DNA from 3 places in the Bacillus sp. KICET-3 genome. Region 3 is predicted to be linked to each of the others. Evidence: riboswitches for the same ligand, from Rfam matches in the RefSeq annotation. Region 3 holds a riboswitch; each other region holds the start of a gene.
What was found. A riboswitch is a leader RNA that binds a small molecule or an ion and turns the genes downstream of it on or off. The one in region 3 is predicted to bind S-adenosylmethionine.
Positions count from the first base shown of each region.

Region 1: linked by a shared signal. The riboswitch ahead of R5H20_RS06545 (bifunctional homocysteine S-methyltransferase/methylenetetrahydrofolate reductase) and the one ahead of mtnK (S-methyl-5-thioribose kinase) in region 3 are both predicted to bind S-adenosylmethionine.
Region 2: linked by a shared signal. The riboswitch ahead of R5H20_RS05140 (methionine ABC transporter ATP-binding protein) and the one ahead of mtnK (S-methyl-5-thioribose kinase) in region 3 are both predicted to bind S-adenosylmethionine.

Region 1 covers NZ_CP137345.1:1,313,747-1,321,076, forward strand. The annotation lists gene metH (methionine synthase) at 1-2,739, opposite strand, end outside; gene R5H20_RS06545 (bifunctional homocysteine S-methyltransferase/methylenetetrahydrofolate reductase) at 2,723-4,561, opposite strand; SAM riboswitch class I at 4,639-4,750, opposite strand; gene R5H20_RS06550 (YajQ family cyclic di-GMP-binding protein) at 4,833-5,324, opposite strand; gene R5H20_RS06555 (CvfB family protein) at 5,477-6,325, shown strand; gene R5H20_RS06560 (DUF3941 domain-containing protein) at 6,365-6,490, opposite strand; gene R5H20_RS06565 (spore germination protein) at 6,640-6,849, shown strand; gene R5H20_RS06570 (DegV family protein) at 6,944-7,330, opposite strand, start outside.
Region 2 covers NZ_CP137345.1:1,029,571-1,036,900, forward strand. The annotation lists gene R5H20_RS05100 (NAD(P)H-dependent oxidoreductase) at 1-50, shown strand, start outside; gene R5H20_RS05105 (hypothetical protein) at 63-407, shown strand; gene R5H20_RS05110 (hypothetical protein) at 538-1,308, shown strand; gene R5H20_RS05115 (GntR family transcriptional regulator) at 1,314-1,694, shown strand; gene R5H20_RS05120 (ABC transporter ATP-binding protein) at 1,684-2,385, shown strand; gene R5H20_RS05125 (ABC transporter ATP-binding protein) at 2,416-3,351, shown strand; gene R5H20_RS05130 (ABC transporter permease) at 3,332-4,273, shown strand; gene cspB (cold shock-like protein CspB) at 4,380-4,580, opposite strand; SAM riboswitch class I at 4,912-5,027, shown strand; gene R5H20_RS05140 (methionine ABC transporter ATP-binding protein) at 5,125-6,129, shown strand; gene R5H20_RS05145 (methionine ABC transporter permease) at 6,131-6,781, shown strand; gene R5H20_RS05150 (MetQ/NlpA family ABC transporter substrate-binding protein) at 6,800-7,330, shown strand, end outside.
Region 3 covers NZ_CP137345.1:1,539,125-1,546,454, forward strand. The annotation lists gene R5H20_RS07755 (PAS domain-containing sensor histidine kinase) at 1-1,963, shown strand, start outside; gene R5H20_RS07760 (methylated-DNA--[protein]-cysteine S-methyltransferase) at 1,968-2,465, shown strand; gene R5H20_RS07765 (hypothetical protein) at 2,554-2,667, shown strand; gene mtnA (S-methyl-5-thioribose-1-phosphate isomerase) at 2,676-3,758, opposite strand; gene mtnK (S-methyl-5-thioribose kinase) at 3,771-4,958, opposite strand; SAM riboswitch class I at 5,043-5,186, opposite strand; gene R5H20_RS07780 (carbon-nitrogen family hydrolase) at 5,268-6,047, opposite strand; gene R5H20_RS07785 (pyridoxal phosphate-dependent aminotransferase) at 6,142-7,330, shown strand, end outside.

The DNA.
Region 1 (7,330 bases), 230 kb from region 3:
ACCTTTTAAACCGAGATGATGGCCGAGCAGCATTTGCTCATTTACATACGGCACGATATAGGAAAGATCTATGTTTTTCAAATAGTGCCGTTTCAAGTCTTCCGGCTGATAGACCGGCGCCTTCGGGATGCGGGCCCGTTTTTCAAGCATTTCAATAACGGCTGACGACGGTTTTTTTTCTGCGACGGCGGCGGGTGCAGCCTGTTCTTTTTTCTCGAGAAACTGCGACGGATCGGCTCTCAGCTGATTGGCGAGCGACAAGCCCTCCATGGCGTCCTTTGCGTATAAAACCGGCCCTTTATATTCCGGCGATATTTTCATGTTTGTAAATTTTCTTGAAAGAGCGGCGCCGCCGACCATAATCGGTACGGAAATATCGGCTTTATCAAGATCCTGTGCGGTGACGACCATCTGCTGTGCAGATTTGACGAGCAGACCCGACAAACCGATAATATCCGGATTCTCTTTGCGGATCGCTTCGATAAGCTCCTGCGGCGTCACTTTGATCCCGAGATCGACGACTTTATAGCCGTTGTTGCTTAAAATAATGTCGACCAGGTTTTTGCCGATATCATGGACATCACCTTTAACCGTCGCTAAAATAATTTTGCCTTTGCCGCTGTCATCCTTTTTCTCCATATATTGTTCGAGAAAGGAGACGGCGGCTTTCATGACTTCAGCCGACTGCAGCACTTCGGCGACGATCAGTTCATTGTTGTTGAACAGCCGTCCGACCTCAGCCATGCCCTCCATCAGCGGACCGTTGATCACATCCAGAGGCGTGTCGTATTTTTTTAAAGCTTCCTCAAGATCGGGGATCAGCCCTTCCTTCGTGCCTTCGATTACATAACCGGCGAGACGTTCATCAAGAGAAAGCGATGTCTTCGGCTGCTTGTCCGCTTTTTTCTTTCCCCTATAAAATGCCGTGAATGCCGCGAGTGTTTTGTCATCTGTATGAAACAGCAGCTTTTCGGCCATTTCGACTTCCTCCTTCGGAATGGAAGCGAACCGTTCAAGCTTTTCCGTATTGACGATGGCATAATCGAGCCCGGCTTGTGTGGCATGATATAAAAAAACAGCATTTAACATTTCCCTGCCGACGGGAGGGAGGCCGAATGACACATTGCTTACTCCAAGAACCGTTAAACATTGCGGCAGCTTTTCTTTAATGAGGCGGATTCCTTCAATCGTTTCCTTGGCTGAACCGATATATTGTTCATCACCCGTACCGACCGGGAAGACGAGCGGATCGAAAATAATATCTGACGCCGGAATACCGTATTTTTTAGTAAGCAGCTCATATGAACGTACGGCGACGGCGAGTTTCTTTTCCGCCGTAACGGCCATCCCTTTTTCATCGATCGTCCCGACGACCAGCGCACCGCCGAACCGCTTGACGAGCGGGAGGATGTCGGCAAAACGTTCTTCGCCGTCTTCCAGGTTGATCGAGTTGATGATCGCTTTACCTTGCGAATATTTAAGCGCCTTTTCGATTACTGTTTTGTCCGTCGAATCGATGACAAAAGGGGCCTTCACTTTTTTCATCGCTTCTTTTAAAAACCCTTCCATATCTTCCGCTTCATCGCGGTCGGGATCAGCGAGGCAGATGTCGATGACATGAGCGCCGCTTTTCACTTGGGCTCTGGCGATTTCTGCGGCTTCTTCAAATTTCTGATCGGCGATGAGACGCTTGAATTTTCGCGAACCGATGACATTCGTCCGTTCTCCGACGAAAAGGGGGCGCATCGCTTCTTCATAAATCAAGCCGTCAATTCCTGAGACGGTATGCGGTTTTGGTCCGTCCGGAACGGGACGCGGAGGGAGCGAAGCCACTTCATCAGCCAGAGCTTCGATATGGGCCGGCGTCGTTCCGCAGCAGCCGCCGACAACGTTCAGCCAGCCTTCCTCTGCAAAGGCCCTGATTTTTTTCGCCAGCGACTGCGGTGATTCATGATATTGCCCTTCTTCATCTGGAAGCCCTGCGTTCGGATAACAGCTGACCGCCGTCCGGGCAAGAGCGGACAAGCTGCGGATATGGTCTGTCATAAATTCGGGCCCTGTCGCGCAATTTAGACCGACGCTGATCGGCCGCATATGCTCAAGGGAGATGTAAAATGATTCGATATCCTGTCCGGCGAGCGTTGTGCCCATCGGCTCTATTGTTCCTGATATCATAAGGGGGAGGGGTTTGCCCGTCTTTTCAAACGCTTGCTTGATGCCGATGAAGCCTGCTTTTACGTTCAGCATGTCCTGGCTTGTTTCAAGGAGGAGAAGGTCGGCTCCCCCGATGATCAATGCTCTCGCTTGCTCTTCATAATTTGCGGTCAGCTCATCAAACGTCGTTCCCCCGGTAACGGAAAGGGTTTTCGTCGTCGGCCCCATTGCACCTGCGACAAATCTTGGCCACTCAGGTGTTGAAAATTTTTCAGCGGCCGCTTTTGCGAGCTTGACCGATGCCATGTTCAATTCAAAGGCGAGATGCCCGAGGTTATACTCGTCAAGTACGAGCCTTGTGGCCCCGAATGTATTCGTCTCGATGATGTCGGCTTTTGCGGCCAGGTAGGCCTCATGAATTCCCTGAATGACGTGCGGAGCCGTTATGCTCAAGTATTCATTGCATCCCTCATAGATCTCGCCGCCAAAATCAGCGGGCGATAAGTTGGCGTTTTGGATCATCGTTCCCATCGCACCATCGAGAACGAGAATTTTTTTCTTCAGCTGGTCATTGATGATAGACATTAGTCGTCTCCTTTTCTTTCTGATGGATATATGCTGTAAGCTCGGCGGTCAAATCAGAACGCAAAAACGGTGTGATCAAATAAATGCCGTTGAACAAATCGCATGCGGCATCTAGCAGCGAACGGGCGATGGCGAGCCCTTCCTCAGCCTGCTTTTGTTTATCATCACCTGCGAGCGCCATTTTTTCGCGAATCGCATCAGACAGCTTAATCCCGGGAATTTCGTTGTGGATAAATTCCGCATTCCGGCTGCTTGTGAGCGGCATGATCCCGATGTAGATCGGCGTTTTGAGGTGCTTTGTTTCCTCACGGATTTTGATGAGCTGTTCTTCGGAATAGACGGGCTGGGAAATAAAATAGTCTGCGCCGCAGGCGATTTTTTTCTCGATCCGTTTGACCGCTTTGTCGATGTGTCTGACGTTCGGATTAAAGGCGGCCGCCACAGAGAAATTCGTTTTTTTGCCGAGCGGCTTTCCCGAATAGGACAAGCCTTCATTAAATTGTTTGATGAGGCTGATCAAGTCGAATGACGTCAAGTCGTAGACCGATGTCGCTCCGGGGAAATCGCCGATTTTCGACGGGTCCCCGGTAATCGCCAAAACATCCGAAAGCCCGAGTGTATCAAGGCCCATCAAGTGGGACTGCAGGCCGATCAGGTTTCGGTCCCTGCACGTAATATGGATGAGCGATCTCATATCAAGCCGCTGCTTTAATAGGGCGCCGCAGGCCACATTGCTGATTCTCGGTGTGGCAAGCGAATTGTCCGCCAATGTGAGGGCGTCAATGCCGGCTGACTGCAGCTCCTTTGCGGCCCGTATGAATTTTTCAAAGTTTAATTGTTTAGGCGGATCCAGCTCGACGATAATGGAGCGCTTTTCTTTTGCCAGCTCGTTTAAAGCGGGCTCCGTCCTCGCGTTTTGTACGGCCGCTGCCGCTTTCTTCCGGATTTTGACCTGTTTTTCGGTGACCGGCGGAAGGTCTTTGACCGCTTCGGCCATCGCCCTGATGTGGTTCGGGGTCGTTCCGCAGCACCCGCCGATGATACGCGCGCCCTGATTGCGAAATTCGATCGCGCTGTTTCTGAAATATTCATCATCCGTTTCATAGACAAGCCGTCCTTCGACAAGGGACGGAAGGCTGCTGTTCGGATAGACGGAAAGGTAGGCGTCCTCCAACAGAGGAACCTCTTCGAGCGCTGTGATCATGTGATAAGGGCCGAGGCGGCAGTTGATGCCGACAACGTCCGCCCCGAGGCCCGCCAGCAGCTTCAGTCCCTCGCTGAGAGGGGTTCCGTCTTGAAGAACGCCTTCTTCATGCATGGATACATTCACGATGATCGGGAGTTCTGTTTCTTTTCTGGCAATCTTCAATACTTCCCGCGCTTCTTCCAGATCATAATAGGTTTCCAGAAGAAGACCGTCCGGCTGTTCATTCAACAGAAGATAAAGCTGTTCGCGGAAGCTTCTTTTGATGTCATCGAGCGAATACGCGTTTTTATTAAACGTCCGGATTCCGCCGAGCGTTCCAAGAACATAGGCTGATCCGGCCGCTGAACGGGCAAGCCGGACGGCTTTTTCATTGATTTGCTTTGTTTCGTCTTCAAGGCCGTATCTGGACAGCTTGATATAATTTGCGCCGTACGTGTTGGTTTGGATGATGTCCGCACCTGCCTGTACATACGCTTCATGAATGCGTTTCACTTCATCCGGCTTTGAGATGTTCAGCTCTTCGAAGCAGCGGTCGATTCCGTAGGAATAAAGCAGCGTCCCCATCGCACCGTCGGCTATTAACGTTTTCCGTTTTATATCCTCCAAAAAACTCATTGTTCTCCCCCTTGACATTCAGTGATAAATAAAAAAGTCTTCTGAAGAAGAAGACTTTTGAGTGACGCATATCCTTCTTCTTATCTTCCAAGCAGTCCGCTTGCTGGATTTAGCACCTTGGTCATGAACATTCATTCACCGGTTGCTGAGGCTTCATCGGGCCAGTCCCTCTGCCTCTCTTGATAAGAACGGTATTCAGTTTTAAAGAAATCTGATCGCTTTTACTCAATTTACCGAAAATCGGGGGATTAATCAACAGTAAATTAAGAATTTATCGAAAATTTATAAATTGAACATCAATCGGAAGATCGGCGTCCCTCACCATGGAGATGATTTGCTGGAGATCGTCTTTATTTTTTCCGGTTACCCTGATTTGATCATCTTGCACTTGGGATTTAACTTTAAGCCCCGATTTTTTGATCAAGGTGTTGATTTTCTTCGCGTTTTCTTTGTCGATGCCCTGAACCAGTTTTCCACGCTGTCTGACCGTTCCGCCTGAAGCGTTTTCCAGCTTGGAATACTCGATGTTTTTCGTCGGGACATTCCGTTTGATCAGCTTGCTGACGAGGACATCCTTCAGCTGGTTCATTTTAAATTCGTCGTCTGATACGAGCACAAGCTCGTCCCCTTCGAGTGTGATGCTGCTTTTCGAACCTTTGAAATCATAGCGTGTGCCGATTTCTTTCAAAGCGGTTTGGATTGCGTTTTGAACTTCGGGCAGTTCTACCTTTGACACGATGTCAAATGAGCTTTCTTTAGCCATGTGAAAAAACCTCCATCCATTTTACTTATGAATCAATTATAGTAGAATAAGGTGAAACTTCCAATATGAGCGGTTTTGCCTGGCCGTGATCTGGCAATAATTTAAACATTGGAGGAATACTGAAACAGGCGGATAAGAAAGGAAGAAGAAGTATGAAACCAGGGCAGCAATTAACATTGAAAATAGATCATAAAGCAGACTATGGATACTTTTTGACGGATGGAGAAACAGTCATCCTTCTTCACAACAGTGAGATAACCGAGGATATTGAAGAAAAAGAAGAGGTCGATGTCTTCATATCTATCGATCATGAAGGACGCCTGGCGGCTACGATGAGAAAGCCGCTGATCAGCGCTGATCATTACGGCTGGGTGGAAGTCGTCGATGCGGTCGATGACATGGGCGTTTTCGTCGATGTCGGACTCACGAAGGATGCATTGGTTGCAACTGAACATCTTCCGCCCTACGAATCTGTCTGGCCGAAAAAAGGGGACAGGCTTTATTGCATGCTGAAAATCACGAGCCATGGAAGAATGTTTGCCAAGCCGGCTCCTGAAGATAAAATGACCGAGCTGTTTACGGATGCTTCACCCGACTTGATGAATAAAGAGCTGTCCGGAACGGTCTACCGTCTGATCGCTTCAGGCTCTTTTATGATTTCCGACAGCGGGATCAGGGGCTTCATCCACTCCTCTGAAAGAAAAAGGGAGCCGCGCCTTGGAGAAAAGCTGACGGCCAGAGTCATCAAGGTAAAGGAGGACGGCTCTGTCAATTTGTCGCTCCTGCCGAGAAAGCAGGACGCCATGCCGGTTGACGCCGAGGAGATCCTGACGTATTTGAGATCGAGAAACGGGGCGATGCCATATTGGGATAAAAGCGACCCGGAGGACCTTAAAGCGCGGTTTAACATGAGCAAGGCGGCGTTTAAAAGAGCGCTCGGCCACCTGATGAAGCAGGGAAAGATCTATCAGGAAGACGGCTGGACATACGAAAAAAAATAGTGAGGGAGGCGGCGTTTAAAAGAAACGCCGCCTGTTTTTTTATAAATGATGGGGTTTTTGGGAGTCCTGATGCTTTCCAGCCTGCCTGTTCTTTTCGGCGAGCAGGTTTTTTTGCTGGTTGACGGCGTTGTTGTCCACCGGTTTTTTATCATCGTCTTTCGTCACGTATAGCACCTCCCAAACATGCTTCACGTATAGATTGCTCACAGGGCCTGAAACTATGTGCTCTGCTTTTTATATCGTTTTTGCCGGGAAGTTTATACCTTCTAAAAAAAACGGCATAAAATACATATTATATGAAAAGGAGAAATGGTATGAAACATTGCTGCTCGATCTATATTCATCAAGTGTCAGACGGCGGGGTCGTCAATTTTGGCGGGGCGTACAGGATCAATCCGATCATGACGTCAAAAACGGTTGAAGGGTCAGGCGGATCGAATACAGGAATTACGTTTGCGGACACGGGAATAACAGATACGAATGTTATGGATGATGACGTTTCTGACGGGCAAATTCTTCCGTAAGGCTTTAAAAATCGACGGCTCCTTGTCAAAGACAGGGAGCCATCAGCCTGCATGAGAATCAAACGGCTTCTGCGGCCGGTTCAAGCCGAAAAGATCATCTTTTTTCTTTTCCGGAGAAAAAGATTGCCAATGTGCCCGGACCGGCATGTGCGCCGATGACAGAGCCGATCATGTTGACAACGATGTCTTTCGGATGAAATTCGGCTTCGATGAGGCGCTTGATTTCGCTTGCCGATTCTTCATCATCACCGTGGCTGATGCCGATCGTCTGGCTGCTTAAATCCCGGCCTCTTTCTTTCATCAGTTCAATCATCCGTTTCAGGAGCTTTTTTCTGCCCCTGATTTTCTCGAGGGGGACAAGCTTTCCATCTTCGACATGCAAAAGCGGTTTGATATTCAAAAGTCCTCCGACAAAAGCGGATGCTTTGCTGATTCTGCCGCCTCTTGCCAAATAAGTCAAATCGTCGACTGTGAAAATATG
Region 2 (7,330 bases), 510 kb from region 3:
TGGGCAGACGTGTCACACAGGTGACAGACCGTTTTGTCAACGGGCAGTAAGGAGTGGTTGATATGACCATTATTTTGACCATTATAGCTGCAATCATCGTCATTATCGGTCTTATCGTGTTTAATGTGCGATCTGCATCTCCGGGTAAAGACGAGCCTGAACAGCATGAGGCGGAGTCCGCCAGGGCTGGGGATGTCCTCGAGGCGCCGCAGCCTGAAGAACCCGTGAAAGAGACGCTTGAGCGCGCTTCTGAAGATGACCGGTATGTCATGGATGATCAGACATACCGGAAGACGCTGCAAAAGCTTCATCAGCCTAAAGAACAGCATCAGCCTGAAAAAACGCAGATGGATGACATGGACTATAGAAATGCATTAAAATCCATGCAAAAGCGTAAGCAGGATTAAAAGCAGATTCGCTGAATATCAGCGGGTTTGCTTTTTTTATGGATTTTTTTACACATTGATTGTATTTTCTTCTGTACCAGTGTACTATTGATGTAGTACACTGGTACAGAGATATAGGGGAGGGTATCGTTTGAAATCTTTCAGCGGTTTATTTAAAAAAGATTTGCTCATCTCAAGATTTTGGTCTGTGACATGGATGTTTTGTATGCTTTTGGCGATCTTTGCAAGCTTTGCGTTTGCTCATTATACAGGCGAACCAATGGCGCTGTTCGGGGCTTTTGTCACCATCTTGTTGTTTCATTCTCTGTTTTGCCCTCTCATGATCATCAGCCAGCTCCGTTTAGAAGGAAAAACGCAGCTATGGCTCTACAATCCGAACAAGGGTGCGGTTTTGCTGCTGTCAAAGCTTGCGGCAGCCGCCGTTTATCAATTGGCTTCCCAGGTGATTCTGTTTATGTTCGGCTTGATTGTGAGAGGCTTTCTGAGACCTGTAGCTGACAGTATGTTTTCTGTTTCAGATTTGTTTCTTGTCAACATCGCGGCTTTTTTAGAATCAGTGTTTTTTGCCATATGGGTGATGTTTTTATGGACGATATATGAAGCTCTCAGAAAATATCCCGCTATCAAAAAAATCCGCTGGCTTATTCCTTTATTCATCTACAATGCCTATGGATTGCTGGAGGGGCTGTTCATCAAGAGCGGACTGTTCGAGTCTGCACAGAAGTTTTGGAGCCTTTCCTTAAAAATGAATTTCAAATTTCACTACTATCAAGATTCGGGATGGACCGTTTCATTTTCCAAAATTGATCTTCCGGGTGTTCTCCTGCTGTATTACGCAGTGTTAGGCTTCTGTCTCTTCTATTTCTCCGGCAAAATACTTGATAGAAGAGTTGAGGTGTAAATGTGATGGCGAATGATTTTTCCGCTTCAAAGCCGATCTATAAGCAAATTGCCGAACAGCTTTTAAAAAAAATGGTCCGCGAAGAGATTAAGCCGGGAGAAAAACTGCCTTCCGTCCGGGAACTGGCTGTGCAGACGCAAGTAAATCCGAATACGATTCAAAGGACCTACAATGAAATGGAAAGGATGGGAGTCGTGGAGACCAGGAGGGGACAGGGAACGTTTGTTGTGGAAAATACGGAAGTGATCGATGAGTTGAAGCGGGAGATGCGGGCTGAGGTCATCGGACAATTTGTGCAAAGCATGGAAGAGCTCGGTTTGTCTAAACAGGATATGCTGTCCGAACTCGACCGTTATTTGCAGAAAGGAGATCCAAATGAACATTGAGCTGAAAAACGTCACGAAAAAGTACGGCACAGGCTATGCACTCAAAGGCGCCGATCTGTCTTTGTCTCCCGGCAAAATATATGGATTGGCCGGACCGAACGGCAGCGGCAAATCAACAATCTTAAAGCTGATCACAGGCCTCTCTTTTCCGGATTCGGGAACGGTGTTGATCGATGGCAAGCCGGCGGCGCGGAACTTGACGGGAAGCATCGCCTATTTAACAGAGCTCGATATGTTTTATGATCCTTTCCGTGTAAAGGATATGATCGATTTTTATGGAAGCCAGTTTGCCGATTTTCAGCGGGATAAGGCTTTTTACCTTCTACAAGAAATGAAAATCGATGAGGATAAAATAATCGGAAAGCTTTCCAAAGGAAACAGGGGCAGGCTGAAGCTGGCGCTGACATTAGCGCGTGATGCACCGGTTCTGCTCCTTGACGAACCCCTTTCAGGCCTTGATCCAATGGTCAGGGAATCGATTGTAAAGAGCCTTCTCACATACCTGGAGCTTGAAAAGCAGACGGTTATCATTGCCACGCACGAGATTCAGGAAATCGAACAGATTTTGGATGAGGTGATCGTCGTCTTCAACGGACGGATTGAGGAAAAAAAGGATGTCGAAGAACTTCGTGAAGAATCCGGATTGTCGCTTTTACAATGGCTTAAACAGTTTATCGAAGAAAAATCATAATTCATCTTCAAATGGCGGGAGGAGAAGTGTGTGGAAACACTGCTGCAATTAAAAAACGTCTCAAAAACAATCAGAGGAAAGAAAATTATCGATGGATTGAGTTTTGACGTGCGCGCCGGGGAGATCTTCGGCTTTTTAGGGCCGAACGGCGCCGGCAAAACGACAACGATCAGGATGATTGTCGGCCATATGAGCATCTCCGCCGGGGAGATCGCCGTGTGCGGAGTAAGCGTAAAAGACCATTTTGAACAGGCTGCCGGCCATCTCGGAGCGATCGTTGAAAATCCTGAACTGTATAAATTTTTAACGGGATATCAAAACCTTCAGCAATACGCGCGCATGACAAAAGGCGTGACAAAAAAGAAAATTGACGAAATCGTCGAGTTAGTCGGACTGAAGAACAGAATCCACGATAAGGTCAAAACATACTCTTTAGGTATGAGGCAAAGGCTCGGTCTCGCCCAAAGCCTTCTGCACGATCCGAAGCTCTTGATCCTTGATGAGCCCACAAACGGTCTTGATCCGGCCGGTATTCGGGAGATTCGTGATTATTTGCGGAAGCTGGCAAGGGAAAAAGGTATGGCGGTCATCGTTTCAAGCCACCTGCTTTCAGAAATGGAGCTGATGTGCGACAGAATCGGGATCATTCAAAACGGCAAACTGCGCGACATTCAGCAAGTACATGTCCCTGCCGCCGATGAGGAAAAACGCTATTATATTCAAGCTGACGATACTGAATCCCTGATACGGCAGGCCGCGGCTTTCGGGGATATGAAAATTGAAAAAGCGGAAAACGGCATTGAGCTCAGCCTCCGGAAAGACGATGTGCCTGATTTTATTAAACATTTAACCGACAGCGGGGCCCGCTTATATGAAGTAAAAGCCGTTAACAAATCATTGGAAGACAGATTCCTGGAAATCACCGCAGATAAGGGGGAGGCTCAGCATGTTCAATCTCATCGTTAATGAATGGATCAAGATTTTCAACCGAAAAGGAACATACTTCATGATCGGGATATTGCTGCTATCTGTGATCGGATTGGGCATTCTGACAAAGACGATCGGAGAGACAGATCAAAACGCAGACTGGAAAAAGGAACTGGCGCAGGAAAATGCGGATATGAAGGAACAGCTTAAAGGAGTCAGCAATCCGGCTCTTGAAAAAAGCTACGAAAGATCGACCGCGATTAATGAGTATCGAATCAAGCATGATTTGCCGGAAGATGGAAAGTATTCGGCACTGTCGTTCATCAGCGATGCCAGTGATGTGATCTCCTTCGCCGGACTGTTTGTGATTACGGTGGCGGCGGGAATCGTTGCGAATGAATTCAGCTGGGGAACGGTGAAGCTGCTTGTCATCCGGCCGATCAGCCGCTTTAAAATTCTGCTCGCAAAATATGTAACAGTCCTGCTGTTTGCATTGGCTTTGCTTTTCATATTGTTTGCAAGCGCGGGCATTACAGGTCTTGCTTTGTTCGGAGCGGGTGATGGCAGCCAGGTACACTTGGTGTATGCCAACGGAAGCGTTCAAGAAAAAAGTCTTTTATTGCACCTGGCCGGCAGCTATTTGCTGAATTCAATCTCGCTCTTGATGATGTCGACCATGGCCTTTATGATTTCAGCGGTTTTCAGAAACAGTTCACTTGCTGTAGGCATTTCGATTTTCCTTTTAGCTGTGGGCGGTACGGTAACAAATCTTCTCGCAGTAAAATTTGACTGGGTGAAATACATCTTATTTGCCAACACAGATCTCACCCAATACTTTGACGGAGTTCCGCTTGTTTCAGGAATGACGCTGGGATTCTCGATCGCGGTGCTGGCTGTCTATTTTATCGTTTTTCAAGTGCTCGCCTTCGGTGTATTCACAAAGAGAGACATCGCTTCATAAGCCGCAAAAAAGCCTCACGCCTGTTTTCCGGGCATGAGGCTTTTTTAAAATAAAAGACTGCTGACATTCAGTCAGCAGTCCCGTATGAAGATCAGCGGTTCACAGCTTACGCTTTTGTTACGTTAGCAGCTTGCGGTCCGCGGTTTCCTTCAACGATTTCGAAAGATACAGATTGGCCTTCTTCCAAAGTTTTGAAGCCTTCGCCTTGAATAGCAGAGAAATGAACGAATACATCGTCTTGTCCTTCAACTTCGATGAATCCGAAACCTTTTTCAGAGTTGAACCATTTTACTTTACCTTCTAGCATGAAATTTCCTCCTAAAGCGATAACGCTTAAATTCACTATTCTTGCTCTAAAACAAACTTCCAAGACGAAAACTCTTACAAAACTTTCTTCTTAAAGATAGTTCGAACAAAAATAATTACCTTTACTTTACCAGTGTTTAAGCGAAATTACAACTGTTAAACGCAATTTTTTTGAAAAAATATGCGGCGGCAGATTTTTCTTAAAACAGCAGGCGTTCATACCGGTAAAAGTTTTGATTCGGGCTGTGCTATCTTCCTGAAATTTTTAAATATTCAATTGACAACACCTCAAAGAAGCTGTAAAGTTAGGTAAAACTTCATACACAACATACTTCTTATTCAGAGAGGCGGAGGGAATTGGCCCTATGAAGCCTCGGCAGCGGGTTCTGTGCGAAACAGAATACTGTGCCAACTCCAACAAGCCGATATTAGGCTTGGAAGATAAGAAGAGCGGATGCACTCTATTTTACCTGAGTCTAAAGGCTTCTTCTTATTTTCAAAAGAGGAAGCCTTTTTTGTTATTCAAAAACAGCGGAGGGATGACCATGATTACATTTCAGGGAGTTGAAAAGGTCTATGACAGAGGCGGAGAGAAAATCCGGGCGCTGAATGGCATAGACCTTCATGTTAATAAAGGAGACATATACGGTGTGATCGGATTTAGCGGAGCGGGCAAAAGCACGCTGATCCGCTGCGTTAATTTTCTGGAAAAACCGACGGCGGGAAAGGTTTTGGTAGGCGGTCAGGATTTAACGTCCTTGTCGAAAAGCGAAATACGTTCTGTGAAACGGAAAATCGGAATGGTTTTTCAGCATTTTAATCTTTTAAATTCGAAAACGATTTTTGCGAATGTGGCAGCGCCGCTGGCGCTCGTGAAAACGCCGAAAGCCGAAATCAAACAAAAGGTGACAGAGCTGCTTCGGTTTGTCGGTCTCGAGGACAAAGCCGGCGCCTATCCGGATCAGCTTTCAGGAGGGCAGAAACAGCGGGTCGGCATCGCACGGGCACTAGCGACAAATCCGGAGGTTCTGCTTTGTGATGAAGCGACCTCTGCGCTTGATCCGCAAACGACGAGCGACATTCTCAAGCTGTTAAAGCGCGTCAATGAACAATACAACATCACGATTCTGTTAATCACCCATGAAATGAATGTCGCAAGGGAAATTTGCGACAAAGTCGCGGTGATTGAAAAAGGAAAAATCATTGAATCAGGCAGCGTATTTGACGTTTTTTCCGCTCCGAAAACGGAAACGGCCAAAAATTTTATCCGTTCGGCCATTGATCATGAGATTCCCGAGTCGATCCAAAAATTAAATAAAAAGCATCTCTATCAATTTCAATTTGTCGGGGAATCATCAGAAAGGCCGTTGCTTTCCCAAGTATCAAAGCGTTTCGATGTTGATGTTAATATTCTACACGGAACGATAACGGAGCTGCAGGGAATTCCTTTTGGAAGCATGACGGTCGAACTGCAGGGGGAGGACGGTGAAATCAGGCGGGCGCTCGATTTCGTCGCAACAGAAAACATTCGAGTCAAGGAGGTTAATTGACATGCTTGTTACATATGGCCAAATCATCGACGCGCTGGTCGAAACGATTCAAATGACGATTTTCTCGCTTCTGTTTTCAAGCATTATCGGTATTCCGCTCGGGATTCTCCTCGTTGTGACAAGAAAGGGGCATCTCCTCGAAAATACAGCGGTTTTTACGGTGATTAATGTCATCATCAATATTTTCCGATCTGTTCCGTTTATCATCTTAATGGTCGCTTTGATTCCGATTACGCGGCTGATTGTGGGAACTTCGATCGGGACATGGGCGGCGGTTGTTCCGCTTACGTTTTATGCCGGACCGTATATCGCAAGGCTTGTCGAAAATTCGCTGCTTGAAGTGGAGCCGGGGGTGATTGAAGCTGCCGAAGCAATGGGAGCGACGCCGCGGCAGATCATTTTCCGGTTTTTGATTCCGGAAGCACTTGGTTCTTTAGTGTTAAGCTTTACAGTTGCGACTGTAGGCTTGGTCGGGGCTTCAGCGATGGCAGGAGCAATAGGCGCCGGCGGGCTTGGGGATTTGGCGATTACATACGGCTACCAGAGATTTGATACCATGACGATGATCGTGACGGTGGCGATACTTGTCATTGTTGTTCAAGGATTGCAGTCATCAGGGAATGTGCTGTCCAAAAAATTAAGAAGACGATAAAAAGAGAGGTATGCAGCTATGAAAAAATTTGCTTTTATTACGATTTTTCTTTTCATTATAAGTGTGTTTGCCGGATGCTCAAATTCGGAAAGCGGAACCATTAAAATCGGTGTCAGCGGGACGGATACAAGGGTATGGGATTATGTGAAGAAAAAAGCCGAAAAGGAAGGCTTGAAAATTGAAATCGTCAAATATTCGGACTATGTTCAGCCGAATATGGCCTTGGCAAGCGGAGACATTGACGCAAACGCCTTTCAGACGATATCCTATTTCAATTCATTTAAAAAAGAGCGCAATCTTGATTTATCACCGGTCGGGACGACAATCATCGCGCCGATGGGCATTTATTCGGATCATTACAAATCGGTTAAGGACATTCCAGACGGCGCAAAAATCGCAGTTCCGAGTGAAGCGACAAACATGGGAAGAGCGCTTCTTCTCCTGCAGCAGGCCGGTTTGCTGCAATTGAAAGACGGCTTTGACGGCAATGGTACGCTTGATGCGATCAAGAAAAATCCCAAGAAGCTTGAGATCACGACAGTAGCCGCA
Region 3 (7,330 bases):
TCCGCCTGAAGAATTACATCAAAACGTGCACCGCTTTTTAGAGCGGGGATATGCAAAAAAAGAAGCCGCGATCAGACTGGATAACGGCTCAGTCAAATATATTGAATTTACGGCGAACAAAGGAATTAAGGAAGATTGCTTTTTTGTCGTGATGAGGGATATTTCATCCAAAAAAATATTGGAACGGGAACGCAGCATTAATGAAAAGCTTTTTAAAGACTTGTTTCACAGGGCGGTTGAGGGCATCGTCATTTTTGATAAACAGGGCCGCTTTATTGATGCCAACCAGTCGTTTTGCCAAAGCTTCGAAATTGAAAAAGACGAGCTGTCAAAATTAAAGCTGGCGCAGTTCGTTTCCGCCGAAAACGCCGGCAAGCTCGACAGTATTTGGAGCGCTCTTTTCAGAAGGGGTAAAGCGAAAGGTGAATTACCTGTGAGGCTGAGGTCGGGAACATACAGGCTGTTTGATCTGACGATTACATCTAACATTTTAAACGGCTTTTATATGTCGATCATGAGGGATATCACAGAAAAACGCTCAATGGAAAAACAGCTGTTTAAAAGCGAGGAGCGGTTTCGGGAAGTATTTGAAAATGCGATGGATGCCATCATTATTATGAACAATGACGGCCGGATCGTAAAAGCGAATCAATCCGCCTGCAAAATCTTTGAACTGCCGATGGATGAGCTCCTGCATAAAAAAATGTGGGATTTTATTGATAAAACCGATAAGCGGTACCTTTCCATTCAAGAGCAGTACAATGAAAAAGGGGAAATCAGAGCTGAACTGTTGTTCCGCATGGCAAACGGGCAATATAAAGAGCTTGAGTTCACATCAAAGCGCATTATGTTCGACAGCCAGGATTTAACCATCTTGAGAAATGTCAGCGACAGGAAGCAGATGGAAAAAGAACTGCGGGAAAGCGAGCTGAAATTCAGGAAAGTGTTCGACGGCTCAATGGACGGGATCGTTCTCTTCAACAACCAATACGAGATTATAGATGCGAACCCGCTGGCCGGAAAGATTTTCAGCCTGCCCCTTGAACGGTTAAAAACCGCCAATCTTCTTGACGTCATCTCCGGCTATCAGATAGAAAACGCGGCCTCCCCGGCAAAAACCATTTCCTTTGAGGAAATGGACAATGACATACCATTTCTATTAACCGATCAAAAACGAATCTTGGAATTTTCATTTAAGAGAAATATTATCCAAAACATGAATCTGGCGATGTTCAGGGATGTGACGGAACGGAAGGAGCTGGAAGAACGGCTGCGTAAATCTGATACGCTCCATGTCGTCGGCGAGCTTGCGGCGGGGATCGCCCATGAAATCCGCAATCCGATGACGGCATTAAAAGGGTTTATCCAGCTGTTAAAGGGCAGCATTCAAGAGGGGGATCACTCACTTTATTTTAATGTGATCACATCTGAGCTTAAACGGATTGAATCGATTATTACGGAGTTTCTCATCCTTGCGAAGCCGCAGGCGATCATGTATGAGAAAAAGGATGTCGTGAGAATCATGCAGGACACCATGGATCTTCTGCATGCACAGGCAAACCTTGACAATGTGCAGATGCATCTCAATTGCGAGGGGCAAATTCCGCTGATTTATTGTGAACCCAATCAGCTCAAGCAGGTCTTCATCAATATTTTGAAAAATGCAATCGAAGTCATGCCTGACGGGGGCAATGTCTATGTGACCATCAAACCGAAAGATGACGATCATATCATCGTATCGCTCACCGATGAAGGAATCGGTATGACAGAGGATAAATTAAAGCGGCTGGGGGAGCCTTTTTATACGACAAAGGAGCGGGGCACTGGACTTGGGCTGATGGTCAGCTATAAAATTATTGAAGAACACAACGGAAAAATAGAGGTTGAGAGTGAAGAGGGGAAAGGCACGACATTCCACCTGACTCTCCCGATCCGGCAGCAGCATGAGGAGGAGGCTTTATAGCATCATGGGTTTTTACATTGAAATGACTACGCCTTTTGGACAGGCATACCTTGTGGAGCAAACTGAACATATCACACATTTGCTTTTTGAAAAAGAAGAATTGGACGGCATGATCAAAAAGGATCAAGAGCTGAAGCAGAAGAAAACGGCGTTGCTGCAAAAGGCAAAACAGCAGCTGGAAGAATATTTCAGAGGAGAGCGCACAACGTTCACGCTACCCATGCATCAGGAAGGGACGGATTTTCAGAAAAAAGTGTGGAAGGCGCTGCAAACCATTCCTTACGGGGAATCACGCAGCTATTCCGACATTGCCCGGGAAATCGGCCAGCCAAAAGCAGTCCGCGCGATCGGCCAGGCGAACAAGAAAAACGCGCTTCCGATTTTCATTCCGTGCCACCGTGTCATCGGAAAAAATAAAACACTGACCGGCTATGCCGGAAATGAAATCGATAAAAAAGCGATTCTGCTTGAAATCGAAAAAATTCCTTATAAAGGAAAATAATGAAAACATGCTGTTTCTTTTTTTCTCTTGCGACATATAATTTTATTAAGTTAAAAATGTTGGCCTCGGTGAAAAGGAGGACGAATAGATGAAAACAAACCGCCCGCAAAAAATTGCAGGCTACGCTGAATTATTCGTCAAGCTGCATGTCCTGACAAAAGAACAGAAACAAGACATTATCCAATCGATGAAAAACCGCTAAAGCCTTTTTTAATAAAGGGCCTTAGCGGGAGCATCCGGGCGGGGCACGGAAAAGAGCGCGGCGATTTCCGCTTCAAACCTGTCGGTGATAATCCCCTTTTCTGTTATAATTCCTGATATTAAATGATGGGGAGTGACATCAAAGGCCGGATTGAATACAGGCACCTCTTTCGGCGCAATTTGCGCACCTGCGATTTGTCTGACTTCATCCGGATCGCGTTCTTCAATCGGAATGGCGTCACCTGTTGAAATCGATGGATCAAAGGTTGAAAGGGGAGCGGCGATGAAGAATGGAATTTGAAAGGCTTTCGCTAAAATCGCTAAACCATAGGTTCCGATTTTGTTCGCTGTGTCACCGTTTCTGGCGATCCGGTCGGCTCCGACGATGACCGCTGAAATATTTTTTTCTTTCATCGTGTGTGCGGCCATGCTGTCGGTGATGAGCGTGACGTCGATTCCGCCCTGCATCAGCTCCCACGCTGTTAATCTCGCGCCCTGAAGAACGGGGCGTGTTTCACATGCGTATATATGGAGATGAAGGTCTTTCGTTTTCGCCAGATAAAAAGGAGCAAGCGCCGTTCCGTATCTGCTTGTCGCGATCGAACCCGCATTGCAGATCGTCATGATGTTATCGCCTGATTTAAACAGCTGCAGCGCATTTTGTCCGATTTGCCGGCATGTTTCTTCATCTTCAATCTGGATCTGAATCGCTTCATGAACGAGATCGGTCTTTGCTTCATTAACCGATTTCGCCCCTTCCGCGCTTTTCACAAGCCGTTCAAGCGCCCATGATAAATTGACAGCCGTCGGTCTTGCCCCATTCAATTCATCCTTGATTTGTCTGACTTTGCTCAGGAATTCGGAAACATCCGCCGTATCGATGCTTTGGGCGCAGAGAGCCAGACCGAACGCGGCAGTGATTCCGATGGCCGGAGCCCCGCGGACTTTTAAGGTTTTGATCGCATCATAGATGTCCTCCTTTGTTGTTAAATGGAGATATTCCGTCTTCCCGGGCAGCTTTTGCTGATTTAAGATTTTAATGGATGTTTCTTCCCACTCTACAGAACGGGGGACAGCAAATTGCTCTGACATGTCATTCACTCCTCAAGCTAGTTCTTTAAACGTATTAATGATGTCCTGCGGCGACCGGAAATCCGCGCGTTTTTTAATCAGCCTTGAGCCGATGGCAAGGGCGAGTTTCTTTTGGCTGATCCGCCGGGCAAATGGAACGATTGTATCAAGATCCGCCACATGTGAAAGCCCGATGGTCCGGCGGATCATTTCACACCCGGCAAAGCCCGCGGCGTCTTCGAACGCTTTTTTCAGCGTTTCTTCAAGGCTTCCGTGCGTGTTTCGGTACGCGCTCCGGGCATCCTTTTTCCACGCATCGCTGAAAGTCCTGCTGAATGTGTCCCATACAGTTTCAACATGGGTGTATAGCGGGGCGCGTTCTGCGTCTTCCCGGGCCAGCGCATTTAAAAGCAGGTTGGCGATAAACTGTCCGATATCAAAACCGATCGGTCCGAAAAACGCAAATTCAGGGTCGATGACCTTTGTTTCCTTTTCTCCTGCAAAAATGCTGCCTGTGTGTAAATCACCGTGAATAAGCGTTTCCGCAGACGTCAAAAACCGGTTTTTCAATTTCGCAGCCTCGCGTTTTAATTCATCATCAGCCCATATGGTCTCAGCTTCATCACGAAGCTCCTCTTCAAAGTCATTTGTCTCATGGTCAAAGAAAGGATCTGTGAACACGAGATTTTCCGTGATGTCGCATAAATCAGGGTTCTCAAACTGTTTGACCAGCCGCTCTTTGATATGCGGATCAAGGGCATAATCGGAAGAATAAAACAATGTATTCCCGAGGAATTCCCCGATATCCCGCGATAAATTCGGATAATCGTTGCCCGCGATCAATCCTTTTCTGGCGATTTCCAAGTGTGAAAGATCCTCCAGGACGGTCACGGCGAGTTCCGTGTCTGAATAATAAACCCGCGGTACGAGATGCGGGACGTGTTCAGCCTGCCTGATCAGCGCGCTGCTTTCAATCCTTGCTCTGTCCAGCGACAGCGGCCAGCTTTCACCGACAACTTTTGCATAAGGGACAGCCTGTTTAATGATCAATCCTTTCTGTTGCTCTTTATCATAAACATGGAAGACAAGATTCAAGTTTCCGTCTCCGATTTCCCGGCAGGTCAGCGTGCTTTTGCTCGAAAAGAGTCCCAGGCGCACGGCGAGTGCAGCCGCCGAGCTTTCTGTCAATGTTTCGTATACAGCGGTTTTCGTTACAGTCATATTTGATTCCCCCTAAAGTCGTTTGCAAAAAATAAAAAGCCTCTTTCTCTGTGAGAGAAAGAGGCTAATTCGTCGTGTCCGCCTCTCTTATCTCTCAGAATGCAATCTGATGGAATTAGCACCGTGCCCTAGCGGCGCAAACATGTTCGCGCCCCATTTCACAATGGTATTACGGTCGGTTGCTGTTGGGATCATAAGGCCAGTCCTTCACCCAACTCTCGATAAGAGAAATCAATATAAAATTTTAAAATTTCAGTCAGTCAGTTGCTGAAAATGTTACCAGCAACGATGTTTATTTGTCAACACTTTTTAATATAAATCTTTGCGAATGTCTTCGAATACCGGAATATGGCCCCTGGCTTTTTTGATGTCATCAAGGTCAATTTCGGCTCTGATCACCGTTTCTCCATGCCCGGCTTCGGCGAGGATATGTCCGAGCGGATCAATGATCATGCTGTGGCCCGCAAATTCGTTTTCCGGGTTATGCCCCGAGCAATTGCAGGCGGCGACAAAACATTGATTTTCGATCGCTCTGGCCGTTAATAGAGTCCGCCAATGATCGAGGCGCGGATGCGGCCATTCAGCTGATACAAATACGATGCCGGCTCCTTTTGACGTGTGTTTCCTGATCCATTCAGGAAAACGGATGTCATAGCAGATAAAACCCGCTGCTTTGACGCCTTCAAGCTCAAAGCAGCCTCCGCCCGATCCCGGAGCTAAATAAAGATGCTCATCCATCAGCTGAAAAAGGTGAGCTTTGCTGTATTCTTTTACAAGTCTTCCGTTTTTGTCGGCGATGTACATCGTATTGTATACGCCGCTTTTTCTCTTGACGGCGACTGAGCCGCCCACAATGTGGACATTGTTCGCTTTCGCCGTTTGCCGGAGCCATTCTTTGGTCTGCTCTCCTTCATCGTCTCCGATTGCATCAAGGTTTTTTAGATCATAGCCAGTCGTCCAAAGCTCGGGAAGAATCAAAATATCCGCGTGCCGGCTTTCACTTTCGACCAGCCGGCTTGCTTTTTTAAAATTTTCTGAAGGGTTTCCGTATGATATATCGAATTGCAGGCAGGAAATCGTCCACTTCACTTTGAGCCACCTCATTTTTTGCTTTACATTTTATCTTTAACAATATATGATGATGGACTATCATTTCAAGAATTTTTCAAAGCGGGTGAAAAAAATGAAATTTGAGCTTTCTGATCTATTGAAACAGCTTCCCGAGCAATTTTTTGCTTCTTTGGTCAAAAAGGTGAACGAAAAGATAGCCGCCGGCCATGATGTGATCAATCTCGGTCAGGGAAATCCCGATCAGCCGACACCGGGACACATTGTTGACGCGATGACAGAAGCGGTCCGGAATCCCGAAAATCATAAATATTCCTCTTTTCGGGGGAGCCGTTCGCTGAAACAGGCGGCCGCTGAATTTTATAAAAGGGAATACGGCGTCTTGCTTGACCCTGATAAAGAAATCGCCGTATTGTTCGGAGGGAAGGCGGGGCTTGTAGAGCTGCCGCAATGCCTCTTGAATCCCGGCGATACGGTGCTTGTTCCCGACCCGGGCTATCCGGATTATTGGTCAGGCGTCAGACTGGCAAAAGCGAACATGGAAACGATGCCGCTGTTGGAGAAAAACGGCTATTTGCCGGATTACAGCCAAATTCCAGTACACATAAAGGAAAAAGCGAAGCTCATGTATCTGAACTATCCGAACAACCCGACGGGAGCCCAGGCGACGCCGGCGTTTTTTGCGGAAACGGTCAGCCTCGCGAAAACGCACGGGATCTGTGTTGTTCATGATTTTGCCTATGGGGCGATCGGCTATGACGGGCAAAAGCCGGTGAGTTTTCTTGAAACTGATGGAGCAAAAGAAGCCGGCATCGAAATCTATACGCTCTCCAAAACATATAATATGGCGGGCTGGAGAGTCGGATTCGCCGCTGGAAATGCTTCGGTGATTGAAGCGCTGAACCTATACCAGGATCATATGTATGTCAGCCTCTTTAAAGCAGTCCAGGACGCCGCGGCGGTCGCGCTTCTTTCAGATCAAAGCTGTGTCAAGGAACAAAATGAACGCTATGAAAAAAGACGCAACGTTTGGATGAAAGCCGTCCGCGCCATCGGTTGGGAAGCGCAGGCCCCAGAGGGCTCATTTTTTGCATGGATGCCTGTTCCGGAAGGCTTTACATCTGAAGGGTTTTCCGATTTTCTCTTGGAAAAAGCGCATGTCGTCATGGCGCCCGGCAAAGGATTCGGAGCATTTGGCGAAGGATATGTGAGAGTCGGTCTATTGACAAGCGAAGAACGTCTGCGGGAAGCTGCCGACCGGATCGCCGAGCTGAATATTTTCAAAAAGTCGGAAGTCTCTCATT